One region of the Paenibacillus sp. WG02 genome, then DNA from elsewhere that is predicted to be linked to it. Evidence: riboswitches for the same ligand, from Rfam matches in the RefSeq annotation. Region 1 holds a riboswitch; each other region holds the start of a gene.

Region 1 (7,660 bases):
CGTGTAAGGATAAGTGTCAGAGGATTGGAGGGGTTCCTCCATCTCAGACCGTCATTTCTTCCCTTCGCCTGCTGGCCGATCGTTTGAAATCAATAGCCCGGTTCACTGCGATGCGAGTCATCCAGGTTTTCAGACCCTTCATTTGATACTGAGGGAGGGAGAAATAGATCCGGGTCCAAACATCCTGCGATAAATCTTCGGCATCCTTAGCATGGCGCACAATGGCAAAGATCGTTTGGAACAAATAGTGACGATATGTGGTTACAAGCTCACGGAATGCGGCCTCATCGCCATTCAAAATACGCTTTACGAGTGCTTGTTCCTGAATATGCTTCTCCTCCTCTCCGCATGAATAGACGAAGGCAACCACCTGTACCCCTGCACGTTTTCAAAAAGAAAAAGAACGAATCTTCAAGATCCGTTCCCCTTGCTAAAGTGCTGCAGATGAACTGCTAGGTTTGGCTTGAAGCTGAGAAGGCGTACTTCGTACGAACCAATGAGACAGAAGTGCGCTCAAAACACCAAGTACACCCAACACAATAAACCCTTGATTCAGAGAGAACCAGTCGCCGATTATCCCCATAAGAACGGGACCAATAAACATGCCTAGTCCATAAATGGCTTGGAAAAACCCCATTGCCGTTGCCCGCTTATCCGCAGGCATATGCTTAATACTCATCCCCATAAGTAAGGTAAAAGAAAGTCCGCGACCAAAGCCGGCAAAAGCCTGAGTAACCATCAGCACCCAAAGATGATGCGTAAATGGAATCGTGAATGTAAATATCCCCATAAGAATAAAGCCCCATACAACCATGCGCTTTTCCCCGTACTTAACAGCCCATCGCCGCCCGCCAAATAAGGAAGCTAACGCTACCGGTACGTTGGCAAATAACGAAAGCATCGATAAGGAGAATTTATCAGCTCCAAGCTGGGTTGCATAAACGGGCGTAAATCCGAAAACAGTTGCGAATATGAGAACTTGCGACAAGATAGCGAGTAAGGATACGAACAGCAGCGTGCGGTCCGTCGCAACATCACCGATACCGCGCATCGTAATTTTAGGCGCATCGAGCTCCACTTTTTCTACTAGGAAAAGGGATCCAATCATCCCCATCATGCCAAGCACAGCTCCCAAAATGAAGACGGCCTCCCAGCCGAAGGAATCTGCCGCCCATCCTGCTCCGAGAATACCTAAAACCTGCCCAAGTGAATTGAAGAAGGAGATCGTTCCGATCGCTTTCGTTGAATCTTCATGCTTATAGTAACTCGTAAATAATACGGTAAAATCCACCCAAGTTGCCGCGGCTGCGCCTGCTAGTGCTCGGAGAATAAGGATCCATGTGAAATCATGAGTGATCCACAGTCCTAAACCAGTTAGAGCCGTGAACAGCAGGCCAAAGGTAATAAATAGCTTCCTCTTATGAAACCGGTCTGACATGATGCCTACAGGAATTCGCAGCAGCATTTGGGAGATCCCGTACATGCCGACAATCCATCCGGCCAACTGGTGGTTCCCTCCAAGGAATTCTACATAAGGCGCCATAATGGGAACGCTCGTATACATCGACATCCAGAACAGCAGTGTGACGATACAGAAGAGCGGAATGCGATAGGAGGATGAAGCTTTGATGCTTGTCATCGAAGAGGGAGCTCCTTTCGGATTAAGTTCTTGAATCGAAATGAGGACTAATAAATCTTTCGTTTTATTATAGAACATCGATTGCAGCAAGGCTATGATTGGATGTTTGCAAAAAAAAGACAATGGGTGGAAATCGGCTGGCAAGGTTCTTTTGGCGTTTAAAAAATTCTGAATAGGGATATCTATCCAAATGTCGAAGTACTAAAGACTGACTTACGTTAAATTTTTAAAAGGGGACTAATGTATATGACAAAAAAGAAGATGATTGCAACCGTTCTATTGTTTCTTTGCTTTACTGGAATAGTCCATGCATCAAGTATTCATGGTGACTATAGTGGTGATCCAATCGTAAACGTTTTGTTTGGAGGAAAAGAGCTTCATGTAGAAGATGTGCCAGCCACTATACGAGATGGTCGTACCCTAGTGCCACTTTATCTTTTGAAACAAACCGGTGCCTCTGTAACGTGGGATTCTGAGAAATATAATGTGGATCTTACCTTCCCTAATCCTACAAAAGACTTCACCTCTAGTATTCCGTCACTAAACGCGAAAGCCAAAGAACATAGTGCCAAGAATGTTCAGCTTATTTACAATGAACATGGTCCATATATGAAAATAGATCTAGAACTATCCAATGATTCAAACAAAGATAACGATAATATCATCTTTCTATCTAGCTTTGTTGCCAATTCACCCGCGGAAATGCTGATTGTAAGTACCATACATAATCATAGAGTAATGAGTTTTATTGCAATAAATCGAACGGATGCGGAGGAATTTCTTAAGAACAAAGCATCAGAGTTTGAATATATAAAAAAGTGGAGATTCCAGCAGGTAAACGAAACGACAGACATGTCGACTCCCAATATTCTTCCAGTGGTCCCTACACCAATTCCAACTTCTACAGCACCTGTTTCAGGACCAATTTGTCGGGAGATTATGACCAATTACGCAAGACAAATGCAAGATGCAGCAGAGTCATACAACGGAAACGGCAGTTCGGACCCCAAAGGGTTTGAGCAATATATCAACAAATTTAAAGATAGTATGAATGCAGCCTTAAAAAGTAATCATTGCCCAGAACAATAGAGGAAAATTAGAGGTAGGGTACTTCTAAAAATAATAAACGCCAGAACGGCTATTAACCGTTACTGGCGTTTAAATTTTGAATGTATACGCGCCCGATACGATTCGAACGTACGACCTACAGTTTAGGAAACTGTTGCTCTATCCTGCTGAGCTACGGGCGCATAGCAAGAATTATAATAGCACGAAGGTATTCGTGGCGCAACCTTTTGAGTAGTCGTTTTTCTTTGAGACAAGGAATGTTCATTTAAAGTGAAGAATAGATTAGGGATTAACTTTTATTTCCTTTAATTTGGTAAGAGAGGAAGTGTTATTTTGGACAAACAACCTGTACTCATACTTTCAAAAACAAGTACTGAAAAAATTCTGGATGGATTCTCCGTCCTAGTCATTTTGAGTATTTTTGCTTATTTAGCCTATGTCTGGACCCTGATACCAGAACGCATACCGATACATATTAATGGTCAAGGGAAAGAAGATGGTTGGGGAAACAAATATAGTCTTATTCTGCTGCCAGTGATGACTTTGATCCTATATATAGGTTTAACAGTCTTAAGCAAATACCCCCATACGTTTAATTATCCTTACAAAATTACCGATGAAAATGCCAACCGGCAATATGTAAATGCACGCTTATTTATGCACTGTCTAAAGATGCTGATCGTTGTGATGTTCGGGTTTGTCGAATGGACTCTTATTCAAATTGCATGGGGAAAAAGTTTTGCTTTAAATATGTGGGTATTTAGCATTGTACTGCTTTTCATTCTGGGTACGATTATTTACTTCGTCATTCGATCCATAAAACTCAAGTAAATCTTATTCAATGAATACCTCATATTTGATAAAAGGAAGAGGATGCTGAAATGACAGTTTACATTGGTTTTCTGCGTGGTATTAACGTAGGAGGAAAGAACAAGATCAAGATGGCGGATTTGAAAAAGACACTGGAAGGGGCGGGACTTGCTAAGGTGCAAACGTATTTGCAGAGCGGCAATGTCTTGTTCATGTCGGAGGAGGCGGTAGAACCGCTGCGCCAGCGTATCGAGCAGGAGATCAGCAAAGCCGTAGGCGTCTCACCTTCGGTCATTTTGCGTACGATAGAGGAGCTGGCGCAGATTCTTGCGACTTGTCCATTTGAAGCGGATGCTTTATTAGAAGGCGAAACGATCCAAATCTCTGTGCTATCGGAAGATCCTCCGCAGCAAACCTCTGACATCTTGTCCAAAGGAATCAGTGATGTGGATGAATTCCAGATCAAAGGGCGTGAGATTTATTTTCTATTTCGTCAAAGTGTTCTGGATTCTAAACTTGCGAGCAATATCCAGAAGCTTGGGGATACGGCGACAACACGCAATTGGAATACGATGAATAAACTGGCTGAGTTGGCAGCGGCGATGCAGAATTAGATGCAGGAACTTCTAAGCTTTACCGCGTAATTTACGGAAAAATTGGGTCAGCATCGTTGAACACTCTTCTTGCAAGACGCCGCTAACGACATCGACACGATGATTGAACCGGTCCTCCTGCAGTAAATTCATGAGCGTTCCGGCACAGCCAGCCTTCGGATCAATGGTGCCGTAGATGACCTGCGGAATCCGCGATTGCACAATCGCGCCCGCACACATCGGACAAGGCTCTAGGGTAACATAGAGCTGGCAATCCAAAAGACGCCAGGCCCCAAGATGTTCGCTCGCTTGTTTGATGGCGATCATTTCGGCATGAGCGAGAGGATCTAGGGTTGTTTCACGTAAATTGTAGCCGCGGCCAATGATTTGACCTTGATGGACAATAACCGCTCCAATCGGTACTTCTCGGATGGCTTCAGCTTTGAGAGCCTCGAGAATGGCTTCTTTCATCCATGGGATATGTTCATCCACAGGGGGACACCTCGCTAGTATATTTTTATCCACATGTGCATAACAATCGAACATTCATTCCGTTGTTAACAACCTGTGGATAGCTTTGTGGATAACTTAAAAAGCTGTGGATACTTAATCTTTCTACATTACATACAACAAAAAGAACAGTGATGCAAGGAATTTTGTTGATAATAGCATCTGGGCTAGGTATAATGATAGATATTAGTAGGTCTTTTAGACCATATTGAACGTGATAGGTAGAAATAAGATAGCAAGGTTCGAAAATGGCAAACTTGTTGAAAAGCAAGGACGCAAAGCTGAGGGTCTACGGTTCCATTGGAACTATGGCAGCCTGGTTACCGAAAATCGATGCTTTTTTGATTAAGGTAATAGGCTGCTCCTACATACGGGGCAGTCTATTTTTATATAGGGAACAACTTGGGTAAAGGGAGAGGTGTTAATTATAATGGCCAAAGGATATAACGTCATGAAATATTACGGAAGCAAGGAGGGATATGACGCTGATGTGCTGATCGATAGTAAGGCTGTGTTGGGAAAGGACGATTTCGTAGCCACGGGCGTGCTAACCTATGCACTAGGAGACATTATAGAGGTAGAATTACCGGAATACGATGTCTTTCAACTTGGTGATAAAGCGAAAATGACGGTTTATACCAAATCCGGCTTGTTTGTGATGAATACAACCGTTGTTGCCAAAGAATTCGGCTCGGTCATAGTCATTAATCCACCTGAAAATCGGAAGAAGTTCGCAGAAAAACGGGAATTCCCACGTGTGGATGTGGAACATACAGGTCTCTTATTCGGGCTTAAGGATATGAATAAAAGGAATAAACATCAATTTGAGAACCCGCTTGGTATCTCAATCAAAAATATATCCATCAACGGCTTAGGTTTTACCATAAATGATAATGCTATGATTGATAAAATTGTTCAAAAGCATTCGCAGCTTGAAGTCGAGTTGGATTTGGGCTTTACGATGCCTTGTTCGATGGAAATTGTAAGAAAAGAAAAGGTTGAAAATGGTTTCTATTATGGGGCTAGCTATATCGACATTCCGCAGGAAAAAACCAATGCTTTAAGGGGTTTTATCCTTACCAATCAGATCGAAACTTACTTCATACAGAAGCGGGAAGCGCAATTTAAAAAAGCAACGGAAAAAAAGTCTGCGGCGAATCAATAGCCTTCAGGCTTTTTTTTGAGGTCCAAGTGCTATATAATAAGAAGGATGATTTTCGAAAATTAAGGAGTTGTAACTACAATGGCTTTGAAAGCAGGTATCGTCGGTCTACCGAACGTAGGAAAATCGACATTGTTTAATGCAATTACACAGGCGGGGGCAGAATCTGCGAATTATCCGTTTTGTACGATCGATCCGAATGTTGGGGTAGTTGAAGTACCAGACGAGAGATTGCAGAAGCTGGTAGAGATTGTTGTGCCTAAGAGCATTGTCCCGACAGCCTTTGAATTCGTAGATATTGCGGGTTTGGTAAAGGGCGCGAGCAAAGGCGAAGGGCTTGGAAATAAATTTTTGGCACACATTCGTGAAGTGGATGCCATTGTGCATGTTGTTCGTTGTTTTGAAGATGATAATATTACCCACGTTTCCGGTAAAGTGGATCCGATCGGCGATATCGAAACGATTAATCTTGAATTAATTTTGGCCGATATTGAGTCGGTTGAGAAGAAGATCGAGCGTTCGCGCAAAAACCTCAAAGGCGGCGACAAAAAGGTTGTTGCTGAAGTGGAGTGTTTAGAGCGTATTAAAGAAGCGCTTTATGCAGATAAACCGGCACGCAGCCTGGATCTCAGCGAAGATGAGAAGGTTCTCGTGCGCGACCTTCATTTATTGACCATGAAACCGGTGCTTTATGCGGCAAACGTGAGTGAAGATGAAGTAGCAACAGCAGATGAAAATCCTTTTGTGAAAATTGTGAAGGAGTTTGCTGAGGGCGAAAACAATGAAGTGGTGTCGATCAGTGCGAAGGTTGAATCCGAAATCGCCGAGCTGGAAGACGAAGAAAAAGCGATGTTCCTCGAAGAGTTGGGACTTCAAGAGTCCGGCTTGAATAGATTGATTAAAGCAGCGTATAGAAAACTTGGCTTGTACACGTATTTCACAGCTGGGGTGCAAGAAGTAAGAGCATGGACAATCCGCAAGGGAACGAAAGCTCCTCAGGCGGCTGGCGTTATTCATACCGATTTCGAACGTGGTTTTATTCGTGCTGAAGTCGTCTCTTATAATGATTTGGCAGCTGCTGGGTCGATGAATGGTGCGAAAGAAAAAGGCCAAGTGCGTCTCGAAGGTAAAGAGTATGTGGTGAATGACGGGGACGTCATGCATTTCCGATTTAATGTGTAATCAATAAAAAAAGTAAAGAAAGGAGTGATCCTATATGTTGGATCGACTTCAGTCCATTGTGGACCGCTATGAAAAATTAAGCGAACTGCTGTGTGACCCGAATGTTACGAGTGATACAAAGAAACTTAGAGAATATTCGAAAGAGCAATCTGATCTTCAAGAAGCTTATGATGCTTATAACGAATATAAAAGTGTGAGCGAACAGCTGGCCGATGCTAAAGTGATGCAGAACGAAAAGCTGGACGATGAAATGCGTGAAATGGTCAAAATGGAGATTGAAGAACTAAGCGAGCAATCAGCCAAGTTGGAAGAACAACTTAGAATGCTCATGATGCCTAAAGACCCTAATGATGATAAGAACGTAATCGTCGAAATTCGCGGTGCGGCAGGCGGCGACGAAGCTGCTCTGTTTGCGGGCGATTTGTATCGCATGTATACGCGCTATGCTGACGCGCAAGGATGGAGAACGGAGATTCTTGATGCTTCTGTGAACGATTTGGGCGGGTTTAAAGAGATCATTTTCATGATCACGGGTAAAGGCGCTTATAGTAAGCTGAAGTATGAAAGTGGGGCGCACCGTGTACAACGAATTCCTGTAACGGAATCAGGTGGACGAATCCATACTTCAACGTCGACGGTAGTGGTTATGCCGGAAGCGGAAGATGTTGAGATTGTCATCCATGACGCGGATATTCG
Region 2 (7,660 bases), 3.2 Mb from region 1:
CTCAGAAGGCGGCTGATTTATCTGGAGGACAGAAGCAGCGGGTTCAATTAGTCCGGTCAATGCTGCTGGGAGCGGATATCCTCTTACTTGATGAAGTAACTTCTGCACTGGATGCACACAGCAAGCAAGCAGTTGAAGATACCCTGATGAATTGGCTTGAAGAGCGGGAAGCTGGGCTTATATGGGTAACGCATGAGATGGAGCAAGCCAAGAGGGTAGGCAATCGGTTCTGGTATTTGAATCGCGGATTATTAGTTGAAACTGTACCGGAAGACTCGTTGGAATGGACGGATATGCCCTCAGTCGAAGGGGGGATGGATTAGACGTGTCTACGCTAGCGTTAGGCTTTACATTGACCTTTGTCATGATTACAGTTGCCTTATCTAAATGGCAGAAGCTTGGGCTTGAGAAGGACATTGCTGTGGGAACCATTCGTGGAGCCTTGCAGCTGTTGTTCATTGGTTATGTGCTTCACTTTATTTTTCAGACGGAGCATTGGGGACTTATCTTTATGATCATTGCTGTTATGATTGTGGTTGCTACACACAATGCGGGCAAACGTGGAGAAGGGTTAAAGGGGATATATTGGAGAATAGCTGCTGCGATTGCTGTAACGGAAACGATTACAATGTCACTCATGCTCAGTTTACAAATTATCAAGCCAACTAGCCAGTTCATTATCCCGATTAGCGGGATGACCATTGGTAGTTCAATGATTGTTTGTGGCTTGTTTTTGAATCAAATGAATCGTGAGGTGCAATCGTCGCGCGGAGAAATTGAAGCGCTGCTAGCTCTCGGATCCTCGGTTAGACAGGCGATTCAGCAAGCACTGCAGCGCTCCGTGAAGGCCAGCATGATTCCGACGATAGACGGAATGAAAACAGTTGGACTCGTACAGCTGCCTGGAATGATGACGGGGATGATTATCGCAGGAGCAAATCCTGTGGAAGCCGTTCGATATCAAATGTTGATTTTGTTTGCATTCACAGCAGCAGCGGCAATTACAAGTATCATATTAAGCATGCTTAGTTATAAATTGTGGTTTACTCGGGAAATGACATTGAAATAAAGCAGCGGATATTTCCCGGGGAACCGCACAAAACGACATGATATGTGATCAGCAAGAAGCGTCCGATTGGTTTACTCGGACGCTTCTTCGTTATGGATGAACGGTTGCTGTGCTTCATCCTATTAATTTAAGGCCGCTAATTAATACCAGACTTGCAATAATCGTGCGCAGAATAGCGGTCGGTGCCTTGGTGGATAGCATGCTTCCGATAACGACGCCGGGAATAGAACCGATGAGAAGATTGAGGACGAGTGTATAATTCACATTCCCCATACTTGCGTGCAGAATGCCTGCTGTCGTCGCAAGGAAAAAAGCGTGAGCGATGTCTGTTCCTACAAGTTGAGCGGGATTCATGCGGAAAAAGTAAAGCATGACAATAGCGTACAGGGAGCCAGATCCTATGGACGTAAGCCCTACAACAAAACCCAGTACAGCACCAATTGTAATGGTTAGTCCTCGTTTCTCCTCCAAAGATTGGAGCTGCCAGCGATTTTCTTTGATCTTGTGGCCGAAGAAAACTTTAAACAAGGTAGCAAAAGCTACCAGAATCAAGACATAACCAAGTGCATGCTTAATAATAATTTCCTGGTTATGAAAGAACGAATTGAATAATTTCAAAAAAACAACGGCTGCGATAACACCTGGAATACTACCCATAGCGAGCATTTTAACCAGCTTGAAATCAATCGTTTTCTGCCGCCAATGCTGAATCGTGCCAAAAAGCTTTGTAATCGAATTATAAAAAAGGTCTGTTCCCACGGCAATTGAAGGATGAATACCAATCAGGATCAAAATAGGGGTTAGCAGCGAAGCTCCGCCAACACCAGTTAATCCGACCATAAAACCTACGAATACGCCCATAAATAATACACTTAAAGTCATGTTGTCATGTCCCCAATCGAATTACCCACTAACCTTATTGGATTAATTTTATTATATAGAAAAGCATTATGTAAAGAGGAATTTTTTGATTTGCTTTTTTAATTGACTTCATCATACTCTGAACATGCTATTCATCCATTCTGGAATCAGTTACAATATGTGGATGTGAATAAAGTCAGCAATTAGGAGGGAACATCCATGAGAAATCGAACAACGGTTATGGTGAGTATTGTTTTGGCGGTATTAGTCTCGTCGATCGATACCACGATTGCGAATACCACAATGCCGATTATTGTGAACGAAATTGGCGGCAATGACCTGTACGCATGGGCATTTACCTCATATATGGTTCTTTCTACCGTATTAGCTCCATTAGCAGGCAGATTATCTGACCTATTTGGGCGGAAACGGATCTTTGCAGCAGGCATATTGTTGTTTCTTTTCGGATCTGTGCTTTGCGGTCTATCCCAGAGCATGCTGCAGTTGATCCTGTTCAGAGCGATTCAAGGTATTGGCGCAGGAGTGATGATGCCTTTTCCTGCCATCATAGCGGGAGATATTTATCCAGTGGAGGAGCGAGGTAAAGTTCAAGCGTATTTCACAGGGATGTGGGGGTTATCTGCGATATTAGCGCCTTTATTAGGAACGTTCTTCGTGACCTACCTGAGCTGGCGGTGGATTTTTTTCGTGAATATACCGGTATGTATCGTTGCACTTCTTGCCTTGCAGCCGTATAAGGAAGTGTATCAACCGAAGAAAGCAGTGGTCGATTATGGTGGGGCTATTTTGTTTGCCTGCGGAATATCCTTTTTGCTGCTTACTACTGCAGTTGAGCATTATAGCTACATATATGGAGCGTTAGGGGGCATATTCATGATGGCATTCTTTTTATATGAGAGAAAGCATCCTGCGCCGATCGTTCCGTTAAATCTGCTGCGGAATCGTCCGGTGGCGATTATGATTGCAAGCTCGTTTCTCAGCTGCGCGGCGCTCTTTGGGACTTCCAGCTTCGTTCCTCTCTTCTTGCAAAATCAAGGCTACTCGTTGTTTGTCAGCGGAATTGCGCTTTTGAGTACATCGATTGGGTGGATGGCCGTTGCTGTACCATGCGGAAAATGGGTGGTTCGCTATGGATATAAACGTCTTTTAATCATAGGAAATGTGATACTCGTCATTACAGCGGCTTTGTTTTATTTTATACACAAGGGTTCTTCTTTCTGGTACACGTTTAGCGCACTAATGATGCTTGGTCTTGCTTATGGATTAATCTTCACAATAACAACAATCGGTTCACAGCAGCTGGTAGAAGCGCATCAGAAGGGCATTTCCACCTCGCTGCAGCTCTTTGCACGGAATATCGGGACAGCGGTCAGCGTAACGATTATGGGGGCAATCCTTACTAAATCCAGCGTCTTTTATACAGGGATTCACGACATGTTCGTGTTTGGACTTTTGGCAAGCTTACTTTCATTGGCCATGCCGTTTGCTATTCGTTCAGCGTCCAATCTGAAAAGCCAGAAGACGGAGTAACCTCCGAATTCTGGCTTTTCTCATAAAGCATTTGGACTAGCATTTGCATCATGGATAACATAGCTCGTTTCAAATAGCTGGTCAGTAAGCGGAACAGAGAATAAATATCCTTGTATATGTTGACAACCAATTTTCTCTAGAAAAGTGAGCTGTTCTTGAGTTTCCACACCTACTGCAATGACATTCTTGTTTAAACTATGTGACATGGCCATTATAGCTTCAATGATAGAAGATGCAGATATACTGGTGGAAATATCTTGAACGATCGATTTATCAATTTTCAAAGTATTGATAGGAGAATTCTGTAAAAAGCTTAAGGATGAGTAATCAGTTCCGAAATCATCGACAGCGATTTTAACTCCCTTGCGCCGTAAAGCATAAAGCTTTTCCATGATGTTACGGCCGTTATTCATCGATACACTTTCGGTAATTTCGAGTTCTAAATACTGTGCTTCCAGCTCGTTTTGATGCAGAATATCGAGTATCATGGTCACCAAATCTTCTTGATGAAACTGGACAGCGGATAGATTGACTGCAATTGGAACAGGCTCCATACCCGCAGATTGCCATTTTTTCATTTGTAGGCAGGCAGTTTGTAAAACCCATTTTCCGATGGCAATAATTTGTCCGGATTCTTCTGCAATCGGAATAAATTCCTTCGGCGAGACACTGCCTAACTTATGGCTATCCCAACGCAGTAAAGCTTCGACACCGATTATTTTGCCGGAAGGAATATTGAATTTGGGTTGGTACATCAAGATGAGCTCATTATGTTCTATGGCTGTTCGGAGGGATTGTTCGCATGCATTTCACCTCGAATAAAGGACACTCATTTCCTGTTTATAAAAATAATAATGGTTTCCTCCGCGTTCTTTGGCCATATACATGGCTTGATCGGCATTTTTCAGTAGAACCTCGGGATCTTCTCCATCGATCGGATACAAAGAGATACCAATACTGGTGGAAACAAAAACATTGCGCCCGTCGATTTGGAAAGGAGCTTCCAATTGTTGAATGATTCTTTCGGCTTGCACAGCAGCTGACTTCTGATTGCCTAGCGGGTACAAAATCACAAATTCATCGCCGCTTAGTCTAGAGACAATGCTTTGAGCTAACAAACTTTCCGAAAGCAATGCGGAGAACTTCTTCAAAACAAGATCTCCTAAGTGATGGCCTAACGTATCGTTGATGAGCTTAAACCGATTTACATCAAGGAAAAGCAGAGCTAAGCTCTGATTATGTTGTTTGGCGTTGTTTAACGCATCATGGAAAAGCTGATTGAACTGGTTGCGATTCGGCAACCCTGTCAGCAGATCAAAGTAGGCTAGTTGATGTACGATTTCCTCGGACTTCTTTTTCTCTGTTAAATCGCGGATATAAGCTGTATAGACATACATTCCTTTATACGAAGAGCTCGTCATCGTTATTTCTGCGGGAAATACGCTGCCATCCGAACGATAGGCTTTCAATTCGATTCGCTTACCGATAATCGTTTCGTCTTTGGCTGTGAATAGCAGATTTAAGAAGGTTGTCTCCTGGCCATCTTTTTCAAAAAGAAAATCGATTAACGTAAGCCCTAAAGCTTCTTTGCGTTCGTAACCAAAAATCGCTTCAGCCGCCGGATTGAATGCAATGATCTTTCCACTTGTATTAAACATCATGATACAATCGATAGCAGACTCTAGTATGGAAGCGTTGAGTGCTGTTTTGTTACTAAAGGATATGTAAAGAGCAATGATTGAAATAATGAGCACTAGCAGCATGAGGTAAATCAAATAATTATCTATCAGCGTAAGATGCATGAATCAACCTCATTTCGTATAAATAAAAAAGTCCATCCCGAATGAAAGGATGAACTCCTTGACTCGGTAACCTGTCGTCCATAGCATCCAAGTTAGGGATGCCTTAGGTCATGGCTTTGCGTCGCATTGTTTCCAATGGTTTGCTTTTAACGATTCCATATATGTAGTTCAAAAGGCACTGGTAAATGTTGCGAAAAGCTTAAATACCAGTTAATACGCCTCATTATAATTAGTTGAAAATGACGTGTCTATAGCGGTATTTGCATATAAATAGCGAAAAATGTCGAATTCAACTAAGAATAATTTATAATGCTAATTTCTTAAATATTTTGTAGTTCTAGAGATGGATAGGTGAGGCTTAATGAATAAATCAAGCCAAGTTCGAGGCATTATTTTTGATATGGATAATACGCTGCTGAGGTCGAGAATTAATTTCCAAATGATGAAAAAGCAAGTGGCAGACTTCCTTACCGAGAATGATCTATTACCGGTTGATTTTCCGATTCAAGAGCATACCACGTCAACCATGATTGCGTATGTGAAAGCGAAGGGGATGCCTGAAGAGACCTATACAGAAGTGATGAAAATGGTCGTTCATCATGAACTAATAGGTATGGAGGGCGCAGGTCTGGAATCCCATGTTTCCGAGCTTCTAATGATTTTAAAGTCGCACTATGTCCTGATTATTGTGACAAACAATTCGTACAAGTCCGCGGTTCATGCGCTGGAAGAGACCGGAATTCATCCATACTTTGATTTGATTATCGGAAGAGAGCAAATGGCAGCGATGAAACCCTCTCCATCCGGATACTTAGCCGCCAAGCAGCATTTTCCTCAAATTCATGAGCGAGAATGGATATCGGTCGGAGATTCGTGGATAGATGGCAGAGCATCCATAGATGCTGGAATCCCCTTTATTAGTTATGGGACCAACGATCACTTGATGAAGGAGAAGGGGATTACACCTATAGCGAATATTGACAGCTTGCTTAAGTTGTTAGATTATGTGTAGATAACGATTAATGAAAGTAGTGAATAAAGATGTTAGTAAATGTGAAATCCCGACTCAACGAAAATGACATACAAGAACTGCTTAGTTACAGTGTTTTCCCTGATCCGGAGGCGCTTCAACCGGTTCTTGAGAGTTATGAAAATGATGCAAATCTTTGGCTGTTTGGGTATGAATCCGAAGGTATCATGGTGGGCATTATCGGCTTTGAACTGAATGATAATCAGGAGATGACGATCACTCATCTGGCCGTTGAACCGGAGAGCAGAGGGGTAGGCTTTGGCCGAGGGATCATCCTTGAAATTATTGAAGATATGCATCCGGTTCGAATCGTGGCAGAAACGGATGAAGAGTCGGTCCAATTTTATCGAAATATTGGGTTCGTCATCCGCAGCCTCGGGGAGAAGTATCCCGGTGTAGAACGTTTCCTATGTACGTATGAGGTGGAAGAAGCGGAAGAGGAGTAGGTTTGTATAGATGTATCTCTTTTAAAAAGGACCAGAGTCGTCGACCGTCGACTCAGGTCCTTTTTGTGTTGCGTCCAGCATGTGCGTTCGTGGCTAAACGCCACCTCCAACTCAATTGCTAGGTTACATCGATAAGATTACTTTTAAGCGTTGGACTAAATTAAGTGTCATGTTAGCAGGCTTTTCGCATATATTGTTTTAGATTATTAACTTAAAAAAAAGAGTGAAAGCGATTTCGTTTCGTCATTTTAAGTGACAAAATTCACAATGCTGACAAGCTCCGATCCGTTTGCTGTCGAATGTGCAAGTAAGTTTTCTAAGAAATAGGAGGGTGCAGAGATGCTGCATATTGTCGTTTGTATCAAGCAGGTACCTGACTCTAGAGAAATTCGCATTGACCCCAAAAATAATACGTTAATTCGCCAAGGTGTCCCAAGTATCGTGAACTTCTATGATATGCACGGGCTGGAAGAGGCGCTCCGTATTAAGGATGAACAAGGTGCAAGGATTACAGTAGTAACAATGGGACCTCCGCCTGCGGAGAAAGGTTTAAAGGAATGCATCTCCCTCGGGGCAGATGATGCTGTGTTGGTGACGGATCGCGGCTTCGCGGGAGCGGACACGCTGGCGACATCGTACGTTGTTGCCCGAACCATCCGCAAAATTGCTGAAACGTGGGGACCGGTGGATATTGTTTTTTGCGGCAAACAAACGCTGGACGGCGACACGGGGCAAGTTGGGCCTGGCGTCGCATGCCGATTGGATTTGGAACAGCTTACTTATGTCAACAAAGTCGTCAGTGTGGATGAAAAGCGGCGAAAAGTTCGTGTGCATCGGCTCTTGGAAGATGGCATTGAAGTCGTTGAGACAAGCATGCCGGTGCTGATAACGGCACTGAAGG
Region 3 (7,660 bases), 2.6 Mb from region 1:
AGCTCGTTCGCGGAGCTCCCCTTCTGTTTTGAGCGAAAGATAGAGCGCGCCATGCAGTAAAAACAAGAGTACGATACTAACCCCAGCCATAACCGAGAAAGGTGAAATTAAATCCCAAAACGAGCCCACGTAATTCGTATTGGCATCGATCGGCACCCCCTTCATCAAATTCGCTAGCGCGACGCCCCATAGCAACGGGGGCAGCAAACTGCCGAAGAAGATGATCCAATCCCACGTTTGACGCCACTTCGGATTCGGTAATTTGCTGCGAAACTCAAACGCGACACCTCTTCCGATCAGGGCAATGAGCATGAGAAACAAAGCCATATAAAATCCACTGAATAAGGTGGCGTACCAACCTGGAAACGCGGCAAACATGGCGCCGCCCGCTGTAATGAACCACACTTCGTTGCCATCCCAGACGGGGCCAATCGCATTGATAAGAACACGCCTTTCTGTATCCGTCTTGCCAAGGAACGGCGTCAGCATGCCCACGCCGAAATCAAATCCTTCCAGAAAGAAAAAGCCGACAAACAGCACCGTGATCAGTACAAACCATAAGGTTTCAAGCATAGGTGATTTCCCCTCACTTTCTTATTATTCATCAGTCCCCCTGTCTTACAGCAGGGTTGCCATGTTTTCCTCACGTTCATCCCGATCATGAAGATTGTGCCCTTCCTCCTCGACTCCCTTGCGTACAAAATGGACGATAAGGTACACGAACACGATTGCCAGAATGCCATAAACAAGCATAAAACCGATTAGCGAGGTCGCTACCATGGATGAGGAAACGAGAGGTGACACCCCGTCTTCTGTCTTATGCAATCCGAACACAGTCCAAGGCTGCCTTCCCACCTCTGTCATGATCCAGCCCGCTGAGTTCGCGATAAAAGGAAGACTAATGGCGGGTAGCATCCATTTCAAATAATGACGATACCGTTCCAAGCGATTGCGTAATGCGGCGTAGGTTCCTAGCATACTAAGCAGAATCATGAGTACGCCAGCCGCTACCATAATGCGGAAGCTCCAGAACGTCGTCTTCACTGGCGGAATATAATTGCCAGGACCGTATTTCGCCTCGTACTCGGCCTGCAGTTGATTCATACCGGGCACACTGCCAGTAAGCTTGTTATACGAAAGAATGCTTAACGCATAAGGAATTTCTAATTGAGACTTGTTCTCCTGCTTCTTGACATCGATTCGAGCAAATACGGTCCAAGGGGCGCTGTCCCCCGTTGTGTTCCACAGTGCTTCTGATGCAGCCATCTTCATCGGCTGAGATTTCATCAAATGCTGTGCTTGCTCATGTCCAGCTACAGCTGTCATAAAGCTTGCAGCGAGAGCAAACACGATCCCTATTGTAAAAGAGGCTTTAAATAAATCCACTCTGTGTTTGCGTATGATTTGATAAGCGCTGATGCCTGTTACGAACATTGATCCTGTAGCAAGCGCCCCATAAATAACATGCGGGAATTCAACCCATAGCTGTGTGTTGCCAAGCAGCGCGAAGAAATTCGTCATCTCCGCACGTCCATTCTGAATCGTGTAGCCGACGGGCTCCTGCATGAAAGAGTTCGCGCTCAGAATCCAGAGTGCGGATAAAGTTGCTCCAATTGCTACAAGCCATATACAAGCCAAATGCACCTTTTTCGACAGCCGATCCCAACCGAAAATCCATAACCCTAGAAACGTTGACTCCAAGAAAAAAGAAACCAAGGCTTCTACGGCAAGCGGTCCCCCAAAGACTGCACCAACATACCGAGAATAATCCGCCCAGTTCATGCCGAACTGGAACTCTTGCATAATTCCTGTCACAACACCCACTGCAAAATTAAGGAGAAACAATTTGCCCCAGAATTGTGCCATTGCTTTGTATTTATCGTCCTTCTTGACCACATACATCGTTTGCATACAAGCAATCAGATAGGCAAGACCGATAGATAAAGGTACGAAAAAAAAGTGGTAAACTGTTGTTATTCCGAACTGCCACCGACTTAAGTCTAATGCTTCCAAAAATAGCGCCTCCCTTCTTTTCGTTGTAAGTATAAATCGTGGCGTGTTGTTTGCATGTGATGAATATCACAACCGCGGTAATTTCTATTGAACAAAAAGTGTAAAAGAAAAACACTTCTCTAACCCCACTCGGGATTAAAGAAGTGCTCAACATACGAACTATGAGGCTCACTTAGGCGATTCGTTATCTGAACGCAGGCTTAGTTAGCTGTAAATTCAGGACCGGTATATACTGAAGGAATAACAATTTCACCTGATTTGATTTTATCGGCGAACGCTGCAATTGTATCCTTCACGTCTTGTGGAACAATAGGTGACAAGGCAAGTCGAACGGCATCCGGATTTTCGAGTCCAATTTTTTTCACCGTATTCGGCTTCCACGTACCTTCCGTCAAATCTTTAATCGCTCCATATACGGTCAAGCTTGCATCCGAAATCGCAGATCCAATGAAAACATCGGGTGCATCGGCATAATAATCGCGAACGTTAGCGAATTGATACACGCCATTCTCGCGTGCCGCTTCCGTCACACCAGAACGAGCATTATTCAGCATGGTGAAGATCATATCCGACCCCGCGTTGATTTGCGCTTGCGCAACTCTTTTCGCCAGAGCGGCGTCTTCCTGGTTGCCTGTAAACGTTGTAAGGAACGTTGCTTCAGGATTCGTGTATTTCAAACCGCCGGCAAATGCTGCGCGTCCCAACAGACCGGGACCTACGCGTGCGCCGGAAATATGAGAAACCACATTCGTTTTTGTCAAAAGTCCTGCAGCTGCGCCTGCCAGCCATGCGGATTCTTCCTGTTTTACCTGATAGCTGGACAGGTTATCGCCGGTCAAATTCGTTTGCGTATTAACAAATTTTATTTTGGGAAATTCTTTGGCTACCAACTTCACGGCTTCCGAGCTCTGCCCTGCATGAGCAATAATCATATCTGGGTTTGTATTAGCCAATTCACGCAATGCATCTGCAATTTGAGCGGTGTCATGCGGGATATTTTCCACAAACGTCGCCTTAATTCTGAAATCCTCTTCTGCCTTCGCCAATCCACGGTAAGCAGATTCCATAAAACCGCCGTCCTTGGAGGAACCCGGAATCAACAATGCAACTTTAGCTTTTTTATTATTGGTGTGTGACGGGTCCTTGCTAGCTTCTGCAGTAGACAAACCGAATGAAAATACTAGTGCCATCGCCAAGCTCGACAAAGCCAATTTCGAAAGTAGTTTTCTCAAGATGTACCCCTCGTTTCCAAAAAAGTAGTTTTGTCCGGACAAATCCGAGAATAAACTAGACTTCATTTTTTGTCAAATTATGCCGAAAATAAATATGGGGAATAAACCCAATAATCGCGTAATAGCGCCATTCGCAGGCCTATCCTCCCTAAAGCACCCATGACAATTGCCCTAAATTCCGACATTACGGTATGTTAAGTGAGTATTTAGGTTTAGTAAAAAGGTCTTGTATTTTTCAAAAAGCTATTCTATACTTTGGCCAATAGATATACCCATATCACGAAAAGGCAAACTTCTCGAAAGAGGAGGACGCAAAGCTACGGGCCTAAGGATTTCGATCTACGGCAGCCGGGTCACCGAAAATTGGAGGTCGTCCATCTCTTTTTTTTGGGGGTGGACTTTTTTTATTTCACAATATCTCAATGGGGGATGCTTAGATCATGAAATACATTAAGAATTTGCGAATCAAAACGAAAATCGGGGGGATGCTCGGTCTTTCCATTGTTTTCCTGCTCATTATCGGCTTTACAGGCTATTTCGTCATGAACAAGATGGCTAGCAATGCCCGTGCTATGTACGAAGAAACCTTGATTCCGAACAGCCTGGTCGAAGGACTTCTGTTCGGCAATTCCCAAATGGATGCTTTGCAGCTTGAATTGCTGCTGGCGAAAGACGAAGCTATCATTAAGCAAATCCAACAGCAAATTGTTCAAACCCGCGATAAAAATCAGGCGATACGAAAAGCTCTCGAGCAGATCACGCTGACTTCGAGAGCACAAGAGCAGTACCAAAGCTTTATCAATTTAATCCCTAAAAACAACGAAGCCAAGAAAAAAGTGGATGAATTGGCCGTTGCCAATCAAAAAGAAGCAGCGCATAAGGAATATGTGAATTCGTTCAAGCCGATCCGCGCAGAAATGATCAAAAGCCTGGAGAACGTTGTTAAGTTCAATGAAGACGACGCAAAAATCTTTTACGAGAAAAGTGTTCAAAGCTCCAAGCTGGCTTCCTCGATCATCATTGTCGTTACCCTACTTGCCGTCACTTTATGTTCCTTGATCGGATATGGCATTTCTAACATGATCACAAGACCTGTCCGCAGCATCCAGCAATTGATGGCTAAAGCGCAGGACGGAGATTTAACGGTTAACGCTACATACCAATCCAAAGACGAAATCGGTCTTCTTTCAAAGGATTTCAACGGAATGATCACCAGCTTGAGAGAAATCATTGCGAAGATCGTCCTCGAGTCTCAAAACTTGTCAGCAAGCTCGGAGCAATTGGCAGCAAGCTCCGAACAATCCAACCAAACTACCCATCATGTCGTTGCGGCCATTCAAGACATTGCTGGAGGTGCCGATCAGCAGATGCAAAGTACTATCGAAAGCGTAAGAGCAATGGAAGAGATGGCTACCGGAGTTAATCGGATTGCCGAATTTTCGGGCAATGTATCCGCAATGTCAATGGAAGCTTCCAAGGAAGCCGAGGAAGGCAATATTTCGATCCAGAAAGCGATGTCCCAAATGGATTTGATCCGAGAATCAGTCAACGATTCGGCCAAGAGTGTTAACCAACTGGGTATACGATCTCATGAAATCGGTCAAATCGTCGATGTTATTACCGATATTTCGATGCAGACAAATTTGCTTGCATTGAATGCCGCGATTGAAGCTGCAAGAGCGGGCGAACACGGAAGAGGCTTTGCCGTCGTTGCCGACGAGGTTCGGAAACTGGCGGAGCAATCCAGACAATCGGCGGAACAAATCGCGGGGATCATTCAGCAAATTCAAGGCGAAACTCGTTCTGCAGTTGTCGCCATGGAAAAAGGTAGCATAGAGGTCAAACACGGAACCGTGATTATGCAGGAAGCAGGAGAAGCATTCCGCAAAATTATGAATGGGGTGCAGCAGGTGGCCTATCAGATGGAGGAGGTTTCTGCCGCATCGCAACAAATGTCGGCAGGCACAGAGGAAATTACCGCTTCTCTCCACGATATGAACAGCATTACGGAAGTCGCCTTCTCGAAGACAGAAAGTGTAGCGGCCGCTTCGGAGCAGCAATTAGCTACGATGGAAGAAATTTCGGAATCCGTGAATGCGTTGACGCGGATGGCTCAAGAACTGCACGAAATGACTTTACGTTTTAAGAGCTGATCGCCCCGTTACCGGATACTGTGCAATAAAAAGGGGCTGCCTCAAAGTGTTCGCATGATTAAGAACGTCCCGAATTTTACGCAAAAGAACCTCCAATTCCACTTCAGTGGGAAATGGAGGTTCTTTTTAGCTGTATTGACATGTAGAACATATCCATTTCTATTTTGAGTACTAACCTAGCCTGCGGCTAGGTCATTTAAAATATCTACATTGTGCTAGGGAATGAATAAGCAAGCTAGGTGTGCTAATTCCTTCTAACTATCGAGGTATCTCGTGAGATAAGACCACAGATCGTGCTAATGTTCTGCAAAACATTACACTCTGGGCGTATTAGCGATCAATAAGCAAACGTAGCTTGCTTAAGCATCCATAACAGGAGCTATTCGAACAAATAAGCAGCTTCAGTTGCCCTATTTTCCGTATCGAACCGCGTTTAACGGGTCCACAAGCGTAGACTTGAGGGATATGAAATCACTACCGAGTACGGAAAATGGGGCTGTCTCAAAAGTGTTCGCATGGGCGACGCAACATGAGTCATCAGCCCGATTAGGTAATCGTACACTTCAGGTTGTCCATTTTACTCTGTAGACCAATTACCCTCTGGAATGTAGGATAATCAACTAAATTTGATTGCCCCGAACTTCTTAGCAGTAGCAGAACATCATAGTCGTTCGAGAGCAAATTCGAAACATTTAAAGTCCGATTAAACATATCGTCGGCCCGATCCGTAACCCGCTTTAAAACCTCGGTTTGTGTGTCGGTCATTGTTCTCATAAATATTTTGTCAGATTGAACGAAGTAAAGATACATCATTAATAAAATGGGGGCCACGATCTCTGATCTTTGCTACCCAAACTTGAAAAATCAAAAAGCCCTACGACTTCACGTAAGGCCATTATCGTTACTGTATATTCAGTCTCCATTTAATGAACCAACGCCCATCCCGAAACCTCACAATCCGCTTCGACTGTTGGGCAATCAATAAGTCATGCGTAATCAAAATAATCGTCCGATTGTGCATTTAATCTTTTTAAAATGTTTAAAATCTCCACACCTGTCATTCCCTGATAGATCACTCACTGAATGCCCCCACCTTTCCCTTCTATGTGATTAAGAAATTAATTTCAAACCAACCGCTGCGCTTAACACCATCGCAATGAACATAATCCGCTTCCAATCACTAGATTCGCCATAATACAGCATCCCGACGACTGCGCCGCCAACTGTACCGATCCCTGTCCAGACCGCATAAGACGTGCCCATCGGCAGGCTTTTCATCGCTTGGCTCAGAAGCGCAAAACTCATGACAATGCCTACAATGAAAATGCTAAAGGAGCGGATGGTTTTCGCTTTATTTATTTGGTTCATGCCCACGACGCCTACGACCTCGAACATCCCGGCAAACATGAGAAAAATCCAACCCATTAGACTGCAGTTCCTTTCTTATCTTGCTCTTTTGTCACAAATTTGAGTCCAAATACGCCGGATAAAAGCAGTAATATTAGGAATACTTTAAGAAACCTGAACGGCTCTCCGAACAGCAGCATTTCCACCAATACGGTACCGGCTGTCCCCATTCCTGTGAAGACAGCATACACGGTCCCCACAGGAAGCTTGGTAGACGCGCTAATGACTAAATGAAAAGAGATATACATCGCAATGATCGTGCCTATCCACATCATCGTCGTATTCGCATGTTTTAAACCCGTAACCCAAATCACTTCAAAAAAAGCGCCGATAAATATATAAATCCAATTACGATTCATGTGTATGATCCTCCTGCTGTTTTACGATTTGATTCCACGCCAGTATACGAACCAGGAAGCTTCAATCCTTTTAAGCGACCGATCAGCTCCTCCGAATAACAACTCTACAAACATGCCATCCAGTACAGCAAGGAAGGCAACTGTCGCCATTTCACTGCTGACATCAGAATTGATGCTCCCTGCTGCTATCGCTTGATCGAAAACAGGAATTAACATCGTTTCCAGCGTATCTAAATAATTATAACCTTGTTTGACAATCTCATTATAGAGATGGGAAGGCGGGAAAAAGGCAACCCGCAAGAAAAATTTGGTATTATCATCCTGTTCGTAGCAATCTTTATATTGGATAAGAAAGCCATAAAGAAGCTGATCAATCGAAAGATGCTTATGGCGAGCGAGATACTCAACAATTAAATTCAATTCCTTCGCTAGCACATCGTCAAACAGATCAAGAAAAAGTTCATCTTTCCCATTGAAATGTGTATAGATGGATTGT
Region 4 (7,660 bases), 120 kb from region 1:
GCCTGGTGCCGTAATTGTCATTTTTTCGGAAACAATGCCCGACAAAATATCTCGCGTAGAATAACTTAATGTTAACATCGTGTTGAGCTTGAACTCGCCACTCAAATTCATTGTGATTTCTGGTGCCGTACGGTCAATTTTCACTTCTACCGTCTGTGCCTTCTCTGCGTTACCCGCTTGGTCAACCGAGTAGAAGCTAACTTGGCTCACGCCTTCTTGACTCACTGTCACACTCGTACCTTCTGCATAGACTCCGCCGTTCACGGAATACAACGTCTTGGCTACGCCGCTTTGACTATCCGCAGCTGCCAGCGTCACGGTTGCATCGGACTTCGTCCAGCCTTCTGTCGCGGTCGCTGTAGTTACTGGCGCCGTGCGGTCGATTTTCACTTCTACCGTCTGTGCCTTCTCTGCGTTACCCGCTTGGTCAACCGAGTAGAAGCTAACTTGGCTCACGCCTTCTTGACTCACTGTCACACTCGTACCTTCTGCATAGACTCCGCCGTTCACGGAATACAACGTCTTGGCTACGCCGCTTTGACTATCCGCAGCTGCCAGCGTCACGATTGCATCGGACTTCGTCCAGCCTTCTATCGCGGTCGCTGTAGTTACTGGTGCCGTGCGGTCAATCTTCACTTCTACCGTCTGTGCCTTCTCTGCGTTGCCCGCTTGGTCAACCGAGTAGAAGCTAACTTGGCTCACGCCTTCTTGACTCACTGTCACACTCGTACCTTCTGCATAGACTCCGCCGTTCACGGAATACAGTGTCTTGGCTACGCCGCTTTGGCTATCCGCAGCTGCCAGCGTCACGATTGCATCGGACTTCGTCCAACCTTCTGTCGCGGTCGCTGTAGTTACAGGCGCCGTGCGGTCAATCTTTACTTCTACGCTCTGTGCTTTCTCTACGTTGCCCGCTTGGTCAACCGAGTAGAAGCTCACTTGGCTCACGCCTTCTTGACTCACTGTCACACTCGTACCTTCTGCATAGACTCCGCCGTTCACGGAATACAACGTCTTGGCTACGCCGCTTTGGCTATCCGCAGCTGCCAGCGTCACGATTGCATCGGACTTCGTCCAACCTTCTGTCGCGGTCGCTGTAGTTACTGGTGCCGTGCGGTCAATCTTCACTTCTACACTCTGTGCCTTCTCTGCGTTGCCCGCTTGGTCAACCGAGTAGAAGCTCACTTGGCTCACGCCTTCTTGGCTCACTGTCACACTCGTACCTTCTGCATAGACTCCGCCGTTCACGGAGTACAGCGTCTTGGCTACGCCGCTTTGATCATCTGTAGCCGCCAGCGTCACAATTGCTTCTTTAGACCAACCTTGAATATTGCTTGCCTTTGTTACCGGAGCCGTTTTGTCAATTTTCACATAAATGATTTTTGTCGCTTCCGTGTTGCCTACTTTATCTACAGAATAATAAGATACTTTATTATTGCCTTCTTGACTAACAGTAACGGCAGTTCCGGACACGAAAGCTTGGTCGTTCAAAGAATAGAACGTATTTGCCACTCCCGTTTCATTATCGATTGCCGACAATGTTACTGCTGCATTTTGATTCGTCCAATCCGCTGGTGCAGTTGCTGTCGTTACCGGTGCCTCAGTATCGATGATCAGCTTTGCCTCAACTGTATTGGAAGGATCCGATTCACCAAATGAATTACTATACGATGATACATAATACAGGTGGTTCGCATAAGATAGGTTATTTACTGTGTAAGACAGGTTGTTTAAGTTTTTAACCAGCAGTACCGGTTGTCCATTTACAATTTCATATACGTTATAACCATTAGCGTATGTGATAAAATTCCATGTAATTACAGCGCTTGTTGGACTTAGCAGCCTCAAACCTGCCACTGGAGACTGCATATCAGGGTAAATAATATCAAATGTTAACCGATTGGAAGGTGCAGACTCACCAAAACGTGTATTATAAATGACTAATTCATAATTATGCGTTTTCTCACTCAGGTTATAGATCTGGGTTGTTAGAGCCGTACCTTTATAGATTAACTGACGTGTTCCGTCTGACACTTCATATACACGATATTCATTAGCCCAAGTTGCTGTCGTCCAAGTTAATGTCAGATTATTAGCGTTCGTGACTGTTCCTTTCAATTGTGACGGCTGAAGTACCGGCCATGTCAAAGTGAAAGCTGAGACACCCGCCTTCGGCGATTCACCGAAACGATCACTATAGGAGTAAATCTCATAATTGTAGTCACCTTCTGGCATGTTGGTAAACGTTAAGGTTGTACCCGTTTGTGTTTTTTTCAATTCTCTTTGACCATCTACGATTTGGTAGACACGATAAGCCGTAGCGTAAGTAGAGGTTCCCCACGATAAGGTAATGTCATTGCCATTTGTCACACTTTTTGTTACATTACTTGGAGCTTGCATGATCGGATGTACCAGTGTAAATGTGAGCTCTCCTCCCTCCGGAGACTCACCAAAGCGACTGCTGTATGAATGAATTTCATAGGTATAGTCTCCAGCAGGCATGTTGTAAAATCCTATCGCAGTGCCCGTCTGTGTACTTTTCAGCACTCTTTGGCCATCTACTACTTGATAAACTTTATAGGTATTAGCATAAGTTGAAGTTCCCCACAATAAAGAAATGTCGTTGCCATTCGTTATACTTTTCGTTACATTAGCCGGCGCTTGCATGATCGGATGTACCAGCGTAAACGTGAGCTGACGTCCCTCTGGGGACTCACCAAAACGGCTGCTATAGGAGTGCACTTCATAGGTATAGTCGCCTGCTGGCATGTTGGTATATGTTACAGTTGTTCCGGTCAGTGTGCTTTTCAACACCTTTTCACCATCAACTACTTGATAAACTTTATAAGATGTAGCGTAAGTTGAGGTTCCCCACTTTAAAGTAATATCATTCCCATTCGCAATCGTCTGCGTTAATGTAGTAGGTGCCTGCATCACAGGGAAATCCAAGGTAAAGCTTACACTAGCTCCATCTGGAGATTCCCCGAATCGAGTTCCGTAAGAATGAACTTCATACGTGTATTCTCCTTCAGGCATGTTTGCAAATGTAACTGATGTTGCCGCTTGTGATTTCTTCAGAACTTTCTCACCGTTAATTACTTGATAAATGTTATAAGATGCTACGTTTGCGACGGCCCCCCATTGCAGGGTGATATCATTACCGTTCGTAATCGTTTGGGTTACTTGATCCGGTGCAACTGTCCAATTCTGATCAAGGGTAAAACTAACCTGGCTACCCTCTTGTGATTCACCGTAACGACTACTGTATGAATGGACTTCATACTTATAATCGCCCGCTGGTGAGCTAAGATAGCTTACGGAAGTAGTGGTCACAGTGCTTTTCAATACCTTCTGGCCATCAACGATTTGATATACCTTATAAGAGTTTGCATAAGGGACAGCTACCCATTTTAAGGTAATGTCATTACCGTTTGCTATCGTCTGGGTCAGACTTCCCGGTGCTTGCATCACTGGGAAAACCATGGAGAGGTTCACTTTACTTCCTTCCAGCGACTCTCCGAATTTAGTACTCACAGAGTGAACAACATACGTATGATCCCCAGCTGTTACATTCGTGTACGTTACTGTCAACGTGGTCACTGTACTTTTCAGAACCTCTACACCATTCACGACTTCATAAACTTTGTAGCTGTTAGCATAGGGTACTGTATCCCAAGTTAAAACCACATCGTTACCATTCTGTACTTTAGCTGCCAGATTACCCGGCCCTACCATTGTCGGAAGAGTCAAATTGAAGCTTACCTCAGCACCCTCCGGGGATTCTCCTAAAATCGTTGAGTAGGAATCAACTACATAATGATAATCCCCACCAGGAATATTAGTATAGGTTACGGTTAGGCCTGTTAATGTGCTTTTCAGAACCTTTTGGCTATCAATAACCTGGTACACTTTATAGCTCGTTGCGTAAGGTACTGATGTCCACCTCAAGGTCAGATCATTCACATTTGCCAAACTGTAAGTCAGGCTAGCCGGAGCTTGCATCGTTTGCCCATTCAAAGTGAATGTCAATTGCACGCCGTCTACTGATTCTCCAAATCGTGTTGAAACCGTATGAACTTCATACGTATAATCACCAGGCTGCATATTGGTATAAGATACCGTAGTTGTAGCTACTGTGCTTTTCAATACTTTTTGACCATTTATTATTTGATACACTTTATAGCTGTTACCATTTGCTGCTGCGTCCCAGTTTAAAGAAAACGCCGTAGCCGATGTTACACTCTGCACCAAATTGGTTGGTGGCAGTATCGTTGGAAGTACGATAGAGAAAGTTACCTGAGCACCTTCAGCCGATTCTCCAAATCGTGTGGAATTCGAGTGAATTTCATACGTGTAATCCCCTGCTGCCAGATTTGTATAAGTTACCGTCGTACCTGTCACCGTGGATTTCAATACTTTTTGACCGCCTGAAACTTGATATACTTTGTAATTGGTTGTATTTGCAACAGCAGTCCATGTTAATACGACATCTGTCACATTTTGAACCTTTGCAGTCGGATTTCCCGGAGCTGCCATGGTTACAGCATCTACCGTAATCGATACCTGGCTCCCTGCCACGGATTCCCCATATCGATCGCTATAGGAATGAACCTCATACAGGTAATCGCCAGCCGACATATTTGCATAGGTCACAGTCATTCCGGTTACTGTACTTTTAAGTACCTTTGCACCGTCTACGATTTGATACACTTTATAAGCCGTAGCATTAGGTGCAACCGTCCATGTCAGTACGATGTCATTTACATTCTGAAATTTGTATGCGAAATTCCCCGGAGCAGCCATGACTACTTCCCCTACCGTTACGGCAGCTTGTGTTCCTTCAGCTGATTCACCAAAACGGGTGCTAACAGAATGAACCTCGTATACATAATCACCCGCAGGCATGTTAACGTAGGTAATCGTCGTGCCCGTCACTGTGCTTTTCAGTACTTTTTGATCACCAATAACTTGATAGATATTATAGGAGGTAGCATTGGGTGCAACCGTCCACGTCAGTACAATATCAGTCAGGTTTTGCAGTTTGGAAGTAAACGTTACCGGAGGAGTCATCGTAACCGATCCTACACTCAAGGAAACTGTACTGCCGTCAACCGACTCGCCAAACAAGTTATTGGACGAATGAACTTCATATACATAATCGCCTGCCTGCATATTCGTAAATGTAACCGTCGTACCGGTTACTGTGTTTTTCAATATTTTTTCTCCATTGATAACTTGATACACCTTATAAGAGGTCGCGTTGGTCGCAGCGCTCCAAGTTAGTACCAAATCATTCACATTTTGAAGTTTAAAAGTGAGGTTGCTTGGCGGCACCATTGATCCTACGGTTAATGAAATCGTGCTGCCCTCAACAGATTCTCCGAAACGGTCACTGAAAGAGTGAATTATGTATGTATAATTTCCAGCGGGCAAATTCATATAGGATACGGTTGTTCCCGTTATTTTACTGCTTTTTAATACTTTTTGATTATCAATAATTTGATAGACATTATAGCCAGTTGCATAAGCAGTAGTATTCCACTTCAATGTAACGTCATCGGTAGCCACCGTATACGTTAAACCGCTAGGAGCCGTCATCGTCGGGTAGCCGACAGTAACTTCTACTGGAGCAGAGTTTGGAGATTCGCCGTACAAAGTATGACTAGCTGTTACCGTATATGTATATATTCCCTCTGCGGCATTGTTGACTGTAAAAGTTCTTGCTGTCCCTGAATAGACTAACTTTCTTCCACCAACTTGATTTTCATACAAATTATATGTTTGTACATTAGGAGCTGTTCCCCAGTTCAAAACAATATTGTTACCATTCTGTATGGTGTACGTTAAAGTGGCCGGGGCAATCATATCCGGATAAGTGATATTGATATTCACAGGAGCACATGGGCCCGATTCGCCACTTGAACTTAAAGTAGATACCACATAACTGTAGGAGCCCTCTGCCAGGTCATTCATGGTAAAAGAAGCAGTTGTCGTTGTCCCGACATTGATAAGCTGCCCATAGGTGATGCTGTATACAGTGTATCCTGTAGCTCCATACACCGGGCTCCACGTTAATTTCACATCATCAGGAGTAAGAAGTTGAGCAGCAAGATTGCTTGGAGGTAAGATGGTTCCGTTGTCTGTTGCTCCCCACGCATGTAATGCTGGAAAAATTAATTGAACAAATAAAAGCAGCGTGAGAACCATAGACATTTGTCTTGATTTCTTCATTGACATCTGACATTCCTTCCCTTCTTATAATAAGGATTGATAGATCTCAAAAAAAAGAAAAGAACCTTAAACAAGGTTCATAGAAAAACACTATGATTCCCTGTGGTAACCGGCTGCCATCCGCGTTTATTAATACGCGTGTCAGGCCCTTGGCTTTGCGTCTCACAGTTTCCTGTGATTTGCCCTTTTCACTTGAGATTTCGATACTTCTATCTCTGCCATAATACTATATTCCTAATAATTTGAATAGGTAAATTTAACTAGAAAGTCATACTCCGCATGTATTCTAGTACTTTTGATCTTCTTTATTAGTTGAAATTCAATGGTTTCTCCTATATTTATAAAACTTGTATTGTAATTCGACAATATTTGAATTGATATCCCTTACATATGATGTTGCATAAGGTTATAAACATGGAATATTACTAGTCTTTCAAACTTAAAAAAAACCATGTTTTCTACAAGCGTAGATAACATGGTCTTTTTTTACCTATACCTTAGTTAGCGATTCTACTCCAGACAGGGTACTCTTCCAAGTACCCATACTCGTTCAATTCCTTAAGAGCCTTGCGTATGCTATGCTCATCCTCGCCCGATTCGCTGGATAGCTCCAATAAATCGCTTAGGTCGATGTTCGGGTTCTCTTTGCAAAACGTAAGCAAGCCCTTAGCAGCCCACGAAAGCCGATCGTCTTGGAAATCTCCCACCATGCGGCGGAAGATTTTGTGCGAGACAATTCTCAGCTCCACAAGCTGCTGTAAAGCCTTAGTCGCTTGCTTGATACTCATGCGACCGAGCTTAGCGATATCAGATAATCCTGGAATGTTCGATTCCGAAGAAAAACATTTCAAGACGATAAATGTCATTTGTGTATAAATATCCATGCCGGGATGGTGAAACACTTCATCTGAAAGATTGAAATGACGCGCTGCGTCCTTAGCTTGTCCGTTGTCCATCTGATGTCCTCCTTTTCATAATCATGGAGTTCACCTACTCATTATGGTTACCCTGATCCGAGGGTTGTACCAGCTTACCCGAATTGTGCCGAGACTGCCGGAAAATTTGCGCCAAGCTGAATTTTTTCTGATCACTGGCACTCGGGATCTCCTTCATTGGCTGGTTGAAATCATCATTCGCTTCATGAGCAGGTTCAATAGGCTCTGCCGACTCCATGTCACTGTAGTTCTCTGCGAGCGAAACGGCCTCATCCCTATCCGAGGCCCTTTCTTTCCCGGGAAATAATTCTGCAACTGGTCGTTTATTCGATTGCTCTTCACGAACATATCTGGTCAGAATATCCATGATTCCTTGACTGAAAATGCCTTCCATTTTCAATTGGTTCAAATAATCAATAACCTCCGGCGGCGTATCTGACGGAATATACAGGGTAACATCCTTACCGGAGCGAACGTAAACGGTGGATCTACGC

What was found. Region 1 has a riboswitch for cyclic di-GMP ahead of ACBP55_RS00165 (PilZ domain-containing protein). Riboswitches for the same ligand answer to the same signal wherever they lie in the genome.
Region 2: it holds a riboswitch for cyclic di-GMP, as region 1 does, so the genes downstream of both, ACBP55_RS24465 (diguanylate cyclase domain-containing protein) here and ACBP55_RS00165 (PilZ domain-containing protein) in region 1, are expected to answer to the same signal.
Region 3: it holds a riboswitch for cyclic di-GMP, as region 1 does, so the genes downstream of both, ACBP55_RS11640 (methyl-accepting chemotaxis protein) here and ACBP55_RS00165 (PilZ domain-containing protein) in region 1, are expected to answer to the same signal.
Region 4: it holds a riboswitch for cyclic di-GMP, as region 1 does, so the genes downstream of both, ACBP55_RS37845 (OmpL47-type beta-barrel domain-containing protein) here and ACBP55_RS00165 (PilZ domain-containing protein) in region 1, are expected to answer to the same signal.

The regions. Positions count from the first base shown of each region.
Region 1 is NZ_AP036016.1:27,837-35,496, forward strand. It holds gene ACBP55_RS00125 (RNA polymerase sigma factor) at 1-42, opposite strand, end outside; gene ACBP55_RS00130 (sigma factor) at 44-370, opposite strand; gene ACBP55_RS00135 (MFS transporter) at 431-1,639, opposite strand; gene ACBP55_RS00140 (hypothetical protein) at 1,886-2,728, shown strand; tRNA gene ACBP55_RS00145 (tRNA-Arg) at 2,816-2,889, opposite strand; gene ACBP55_RS00150 (DUF1648 domain-containing protein) at 3,041-3,538, shown strand; gene ACBP55_RS00155 (DUF1697 domain-containing protein) at 3,589-4,131, shown strand; gene tadA (tRNA adenosine(34) deaminase TadA) at 4,144-4,581, opposite strand; cyclic di-GMP riboswitch class I at 4,861-4,948, shown strand; gene ACBP55_RS00165 (PilZ domain-containing protein) at 5,051-5,785, shown strand; gene ychF (redox-regulated ATPase YchF) at 5,864-6,964, shown strand; gene prfA (peptide chain release factor 1) at 6,999-7,660, shown strand, end outside.
Region 2 is NZ_AP036016.1:5,323,962-5,331,621, reverse strand. It holds gene ACBP55_RS24490 (ABC transporter ATP-binding protein) at 1-323, shown strand, start outside; gene ACBP55_RS24485 (ABC transporter permease) at 326-1,069, shown strand; gene ACBP55_RS24480 (sulfite exporter TauE/SafE family protein) at 1,184-1,951, opposite strand; gene ACBP55_RS24475 (MDR family MFS transporter) at 2,150-3,481, shown strand; partial or broken gene ACBP55_RS24470 (putative bifunctional diguanylate cyclase/phosphodiesterase) at 3,502-4,266, opposite strand; gene ACBP55_RS24465 (diguanylate cyclase domain-containing protein) at 4,291-5,283, opposite strand; cyclic di-GMP riboswitch class I at 5,346-5,438, opposite strand; gene ACBP55_RS24460 (HAD family hydrolase) at 5,645-6,295, shown strand; gene ACBP55_RS24455 (GNAT family N-acetyltransferase) at 6,337-6,759, shown strand; gene ACBP55_RS24450 (electron transfer flavoprotein subunit beta/FixA family protein) at 7,099-7,660, shown strand, end outside.
Region 3 is NZ_AP036016.1:2,609,124-2,616,783, reverse strand. It holds gene cydB (cytochrome d ubiquinol oxidase subunit II) at 1-573, opposite strand, end outside; gene ACBP55_RS11650 (cytochrome ubiquinol oxidase subunit I) at 619-2,013, opposite strand; gene ACBP55_RS11645 (BMP family protein) at 2,214-3,245, opposite strand; cyclic di-GMP riboswitch class I at 3,522-3,606, shown strand; gene ACBP55_RS11640 (methyl-accepting chemotaxis protein) at 3,686-5,398, shown strand; gene ACBP55_RS11635 (DMT family transporter) at 6,509-6,823, opposite strand; gene ACBP55_RS11630 (DMT family transporter) at 6,823-7,164, opposite strand; gene ACBP55_RS11625 (TetR/AcrR family transcriptional regulator) at 7,186-7,660, opposite strand, start outside.
Region 4 is NZ_AP036016.1:8,359,422-8,367,081, forward strand. It holds gene ACBP55_RS37845 (OmpL47-type beta-barrel domain-containing protein) at 1-6,237, opposite strand, end outside; cyclic di-GMP riboswitch class I at 6,333-6,425, opposite strand; gene ACBP55_RS37850 (hypothetical protein) at 6,729-7,187, opposite strand; gene ACBP55_RS37855 (hypothetical protein) at 7,222-7,660, opposite strand, start outside.